Regions from separate parts of the Erwinia sp. L03-1 genome, predicted to be linked through region 3. Evidence: predicted binding sites of a transcription regulator. Region 3 holds the regulator's gene; each other region holds the start of a gene.
What was found. The regulator PhoB, encoded in region 3, activates phosphate uptake and scavenging genes when phosphate is short. The targets are predictions, from matches to a motif close to CTGTCATAAAACTGNCNNAT.

Region 1 (2,272 bases), 1.4 Mb from region 3:
CCAGCTACTCGCACTCAAACGTCGATCTCGATCAGGTGTATCAGATTGGCTGGGACACCGCCAATCCTGACCTGCTGAATCGCTACTACTCCGGCTCCCGTTCCTCGCTGGACGCCTTTGCCATCGACAACCAGCTGGAAGCAGATTTTGCCACCGGCGAGGTTGACCACAAGGTGGTGCTGGGCGCTGAATATCATCAGTATAAAAATGATCTGAGCGACGCCAGCGGCTATGCCAGCCAGCTGAATGCCGTTACCGGTCAGGCTGTGGGCCTTAACCCGGACTACACCTTCAGCAAGTCGCAGCGCCGCTACTACCAGACCGGGGTCTATCTGCAGGATGAGATGGTGTGGGATAAGTGGCATCTGGACCTGTCCGGCCGCTACGATCGCATCGTCTCGCAGACGGAAAACTATGCTTACGACAGCAAATACCGTCGTCAGGATGACCATATTGGCGGTCGCGCGGCCCTGCTCTATGCCTTCGATAACGGCATTTCGCCTTACGCCAGCTACAGCCAGGCCATTACGCCGCAGTCCCTCTCTGGTCGGGACGGTAACCTGCTCAAGCCAACGACCTCTGAGCAGTATGAGGCCGGTGTGAAGTATCAGCCGGTGGGTACTTCCGATCTCTACTCCATCGCCGTTTATGATTTAACGCAGAAGGATGTCGGCAACCGCGTGGTGGTAGGCTCCTACTATGATCCGGCAGGAAAAGTGCATTCACAGGGGCTGGAGCTGGAAGCACACAACCAGCTCACGCCGCGCCTGAGCACCCTTGCCAGCTATACGGTGAACCACGTGCGCTATAAGGACTCGGTGGACGGCAACGACGGACATACCCCTTACGTGACGCCAAACTCCATGGCGTCGGCCTGGGCTAAATACCAGTTTGACTATGGACTGAGCGTCGGTGCGGGCGTGCGCTATATCGGCAAGCAGTGGGCGGATAACGAAAATACCACGCGGCTGCCCTCCGTCACGCTGTTTGACGCATCAGTGCGTGCCGATCTGGGCGCCTGGAACAGCAGCCTGAAAGGTGCCTTTGTGCAGGTTAATGCCAATAACCTGACCGATCGTGACTACGTCTCGGCCTGTTACGGTACCGGTTACTGCTACTGGGGCGCTGAGCGGACTATTATGGCGACCGTCGGCTACGACTTCTGATGCGACGTCGCTGTTCCAGATAGCGTGCCGGGGTATGTGCTGCGGTAATACGCGCAATAATTCAGCGTAACGCCTCAGTCGGCCCGAGAACTCAGCGTGGGATAACCCTGCGCTGAGTTTTTTTATGCCCGGCAGCCAGTCACTTTCCATGTCATAAAACTGTCATATTGCGTACATGTCACTGTCATCAAAATGTCCTATTTTCCCTCCAGCAGCAAAAAATACTGAGATTAAGACCGCGTGTAGTCTGACTTTTAATCCCCCGGAGGGAATATGACACTGGTACGCAAAACCCTGACGCAATTCGTCGCAGTAACCCTTTCACTCAGCACTCTTTCCGTCATGGCGGCCACCAATCTGACCGGCGCGGGCGGCACCTTCCCGGCACCGGTTTATAACAAATGGGCCGCAGAGTACAACACGGCGACGGGTGCGCAGGTTAACTATCAGGGCATCGGATCCTCCGGCGGTGTAAAGCAAATAATCGCGAAAACCGTCGACTTTGGCGCGTCTGATGCCCCAATGAAAGACGACGAACTGCAAAAAAATGGCCTGTTCCAGTTTCCGACCGTGATTGGCGGCGTGGTTTTGGCCGTTAATCTGCCTGGCGTGAAATCCGGCCAGCTGACGCTGGACGGGAAAACCGTCGGCGATATCTACCTGGGCAACGTTAAAAAGTGGAATGACCCGGCTATTAGCCGCCTGAACCCCGGCGTTAAGCTGCCCGACAGCAACATCAACGTGGTGCGCCGCGCCGACGGCTCCGGCACCTCGTTCGTCTTCACCAGCTACCTGGCAAAGGTGAACAGCGACTGGAACAGCAAAGTGGGCAAGGGGAATACCGTAAACTGGCCGGTTGGCCTGGGCGGTAAGGGTAACGACGGCGTTGCTGCCTTTGTTCAGCGGCTGCCAGGCTCAATTGGCTACGTCGAGTATGCCTATGCGAAACAAAACGGCCTGGCCTGGACCAAACTGCTGGATGCCGATGGCAAAGCGGTTGAACCCGGTGAGCAGAGCTTCAGCAATGCGGCGAAAGGCGCAGACTGGCAGCGCTCTTTTGCTCAGGATCTGACGTTTCAGAAGGGCGAAAATGCCTGGCCGATTAC
Region 2 (2,272 bases), 1.2 Mb from region 3:
GTGCGGCTGCCTTTGCCAGATAGCCAGATTAACCAACAGCCCGGCTGGCACATGCATATTATTCATTATCCCCAGCGTCCCGGCGTCAACCTGAGTGGCACCATAGTTCCACATAAAGTAGCCGAGGCCAGAAGCTACCACGCCCAACCAGATGAGTATTCCCCACTGGAATGACGTCGTGGGAAGCCGGTGCGGATTACCCCAGAGAAACCAGGCCACGACGGCGACAGCGGCCGCGCCCAGATAGAACCAGGAGAACGCGGTATGCTGCGGCACGGGCCGAACTTCCTGTAGACGCTTGTACCCCACCAGGCCAATCGCAAAGCAGATATTCGCCAGCTGGACCAGCAGCAGGCCGAACCAGAAATGGTCACTTATTTTGTCGTAGCGAATAATGGCCGCGCCCACCACCGCCAGCAGGGCGCTAAACAGATAGCCCGCACGTATGCCACGCCCCCTTAGCAAATCGTAAATCAACGTCACCCAAAGAGGAGTGAGTACGGTAAACAGCAGAAAGTCCGATACGCTGAGATAGAGAAAAGCCTGAAAGCTGATCAGATACATAATGCCCAGCTGCATCGCGCCTACCGCCATATACAGCAGGATGGTCGAAATCCGGTGGCCGCGAAAACGTAAAAAGGGCAGGAAAACGACTGCCGCGAGCAGCAGGCGGATCAGCACGGAGAATACGCTATCAACCTGCCCCGCCAGATACTCGCCTATCAGGCTGAAAGAAAAGGCCCACAGGACTGTGGTGACAATCAGTAACGTCACAATGATTAACTCGGCAGTAAAAGGGGCCGTAGTGTAGCGAAAACTCAGGGAGCACAGGAAAATATTTGGTTTACAACTGAGCATTAACCAACCGAAAAATCCATAGACTCTTTGCGCTCATAAAATGTTCATAAACGAGCAGCCTGTCAGGCGCTCGCCTTTTATCTGTGACTGATTTCACTTTTTTGCCTCATCAGAACCTTCTGAACAAGTGACAACAGACACATAAAACATCTATTTGACATAAAATTGTAACATTTGCGCCCTTCTTCACGGTTCGCTTAGCCCCTCTCCCCTATCCTTTGCGCGATATGGAACATTGAGTCGTACGGAAGGTTCGACCGTTCCCGCCAGGCGCCTCAGGGCGTCAAAAATAGATAAACCGCGCCATCGGAGGCCAAATGCTAAGTATTTTTAAGCCAGCTGCGCACCAGCCACGGGTAGATGAGAAGCAAATTGATCCGCTATACCGCAAACTGCGCTGGCAAATTTTCCTGGGAATTTTCTTCGGCTATGCCGCCTATTATCTGGTGCGTAAGAACTTTGCGCTGGCAATGCCTTATCTTGTCGATCAGGGCTTCTCGCGCGGCGATTTGGGCTTCGCCCTGTCAGGCATCTCTATTGCCTACGGCATCTCGAAATTCATCATGGGGTCCGTTTCTGACCGTTCTAATCCGCGCGTTTTCCTGCCTGCCGGGCTGATCCTGGCCGCCGTGGTCATGCTGTTTATGGGATTTGTCCCCTGGGCCACCTCCAGCATTATGGTCATGTTTGTGCTGCTGTTTCTCTGTGGCTGGTTCCAGGGAATGGGATGGCCGCCGTGCGGAAGGACCATGGTGCACTGGTGGTCACAGAAGGAGCGCGGGAGAGTGGTTTCCGTCTGGAACTGCGCCCACAACGTCGGTGGCGGAATTCCGCCTCTGCTCTTTCTGTTGGGGATGGCCTGGTTTAACGACTGGAAAGCGGCACTCTATATGCCAGCATTCGGCGCCATCGTCATTGCGATTTTTGCCTTTGCCCTGATGCGCGATACGCCTCAGTCCTGCGGGCTGCCGCCGGTGGAAGAGTACAAAAACGACTATCCCCCAGACTACAACGAAAAGCAGGAGCAGGAGCTGACCGCCCGGCAAATTTTTATGCAGTACATTCTGCCTAACAAACTGCTGTGGTACATCGCGCTGGCGAACGTATTCGTCTATCTGCTGCGTTACGGCATTCTCGACTGGTCGCCCACCTACCTGAAAGAGGTCAAGCATTTCGCCCTGGATAAGTCCTCATGGGCCTATTTCCTCTATGAGTATGCCGGGATCCCTGGCACGCTACTGTGCGGCTGGATGTCAGACAAAGTCTTTAAAGGGAACCGGGGCGCGACCGGCGTATTTTTTATGGTGCTGGTGACCATTGCCACCGTGGTGTACTGGATGAACCCGGCCGGTAATCCGGGCATTGATATGGCCTGCATGATTATCATTGGCTTCCTGATTTACGGCCCCGTCAT
Region 3 (2,272 bases):
CACGCCTTCCATCTCTGACGTTTCCATCATCTCCAGATAGCCCCCCAGCACCGTTAACGGCGTACGCAGTTCGTGACTGACGTTGGCAAAAAAGTTGCGCCGCGCGCCTTCAAGCTGGTGCATCTGCGTGACGTCCCGAGCCACCAGGAGCCACTGCCCTTCGCTGTAGGACATTACGCGGAATTCAAGGTGCCGCTGGCTGTTTAACACCAGCATCAGCGGGCGGGAAAATTCCCGCTGGCGCAGATAGCGGGTGAACTCAGGATAGCGCAGCAGGTTGAGGATATTTTGTCCGTTATCTTCGGGCCAGCGCAGACCGAGCATCTGCTGGGCGAGGCCGTTGCACCAGAAGATGCTGCCCTCTTCGGTGGTCAGCACCAGCGCATCAGGCAGTGATTCGGCGCCGCTGCGAAAGCGTTTGATCAGATGGCCGAGTTCGCGACGTCGACGGCGGTTTCGCGCCTGCATCTGGTAAATACCGTAAAAAAGGGGTTCCCAGCTGCCGCGCCCACCTGGCGGCGTCATGCTGCGGTCGATCCACAACCAGTGAGAAAGACGAAGGATGTTGGCAAAATGCCAGCCCAGCAGGGCCAGCACGGAGAGCAGCAGCAGCCACGGCAGATAGCCGATCAGCAGGCTGATAGCCAGCGCGGGCAGGCACGCCAGCAGCAGTTCAAGCAGTAATCTCTTCCAGGAGAGGCGTTCCAGCACGGTGGATACTCCGTTGCGAGATCAGTAGCGTGAGGAAAAACGGTAACCTGTGCCGCGCACCGTTTGCACCATGCGATCGTGCCCGGTAAGTTCGAGCGCTTTGCGCAGTCGGCGAATATGCACATCAACGGTACGATCTTCGACGTAAACGTTAGTGCCCCATACGTGATTAAGCAACTGTTCACGGCTGTAAACCCGCTCGGGATGGGTCATAAAGAAGTGCAGCAGCTTATATTCCGTCGGCCCCATTTCAACGGGCTGGGTATCGGACATCACCCGGTGGGATGAGGGATCCAGTGTCAGTCCCTGCATTTCGATCGCTTCTTCCACCGCCATCGGTGAAATACGGCGCATGACCGCTTTGATGCGGGCGATAAGCTCTTTCGGTGAGAATGGCTTGGTGATGTAGTCATCGGCTCCCACCTCAAGGCCCCGAACGCGATCTTCTTCTTCGCCGCGCGCCGTGAGCATCATGACCGGTATATGTCGGGTCATGGCTTCACGCTTCAAGTGCCGGATGAGCTGAATGCCCGATCCGCCGGGAAGCATCCAGTCCAGCAGTATGAGGTCGGGCCAGGGTTCAATGAGCAGGTTGATGGCGCTGTCATAGTCTTCTGCTTCAATCGGTTGGTAATCATTTTGTTCCAGAACGAAACAGAGCATTTCACGGATGGGGGCTTCATCTTCAACCACCAGAATGCGCTTAGCCATTATTACTCCTGCTGCGGTAACGGGATGTCATTGAGACTCGCGGCGTTATTATGCGTCACTTTTATGACATATTTATGAAAAAAGCCCCAGCCCCAGACGCAATTATGCTGCATGGGATGGATATCTGCGCCGCCGGTGGATAATCCCTGCGGGTGACGGGCTGCACTATTTGCTGTGTCGGTGGATAATCCCCGCGGTTACTGGTGGGTTGTGCTGGCTGCAATTTCTGCTGTGCCGGTGGATAATCCCAGCGGGTGCCGGGCGTCGCAGCTACAGGTTTTGCCTGGTGGACAGTTTCGACGTTTGCCGGTTGGTTGTGTCGGCTGCAATGTCGGCTTTGTCGGTGGATAATCCCTGCGGGTGACGGGCGTCCTCGCGCCACGCTTCGCATGGTGCCTTTGGCTCCGACTTCAGGCCGGACGGCCCGGTCGCGAGCGGGCATCCCTGCCCGCCGCTCCCTGAGTGCAGCATCCCTGCTGCCCTCGCCTGGCCTTCCGTCTTCGCCGCAGCGCTGCGGATTGCCCGTCACCCGCAGGGATTATCCACCTCTCAGGCTTCTGGGCCGCTTTAAGTAAACCCGTTTATCTGTCCGTAGGCTGCTGAGCTGCTTCCAGTAAAACCTTTTATCTGTCCGCGGGCTGCTGAGCTGCTCCGGTAAAACCGTTTATCTGTCCGCGGGCTGCTGAGCTGCTCCGGTAAAACCGTTTATCTGTCCGCAGATTTCATAGCCTATCCCCGTTAAGGTTTGCTCTCGGGCAGGATTCGGCTCACTTTTCGATTTAGTTTTTGGTGCCGCTATTTAGGTCATTTATCTGCATCACAAAAAAACCAGTCACAATAAACTGTGCAC

Region 1: the regulator PhoB is predicted to act here: its motif matches at 1,315-1,334, upstream of pstS (phosphate ABC transporter substrate-binding protein PstS).
Region 2: the regulator PhoB is predicted to act here: its motif matches at 1,013-1,032, upstream of glpT (glycerol-3-phosphate transporter).

The regions. Positions count from the first base shown of each region.
Region 1 is NZ_CM178762.1:4,839,125-4,841,396, forward strand. It holds gene AC4PCC_RS22160 (TonB-dependent siderophore receptor) at 1-1,166, shown strand, start outside; gene pstS (phosphate ABC transporter substrate-binding protein PstS) at 1,440-2,272, shown strand, end outside.
Region 2 is NZ_CM178762.1:4,574,320-4,576,591, forward strand. It holds gene AC4PCC_RS20915 (carboxylate/amino acid/amine transporter) at 1-774, opposite strand, end outside; gene glpT (glycerol-3-phosphate transporter) at 1,176-2,272, shown strand, end outside.
Region 3 is NZ_CM178762.1:3,419,210-3,421,481, forward strand. It holds gene phoR (phosphate regulon sensor histidine kinase PhoR) at 1-711, opposite strand, end outside; gene phoB (phosphate response regulator transcription factor PhoB) at 733-1,422, opposite strand; gene AC4PCC_RS15860 (hypothetical protein) at 1,693-1,893, opposite strand.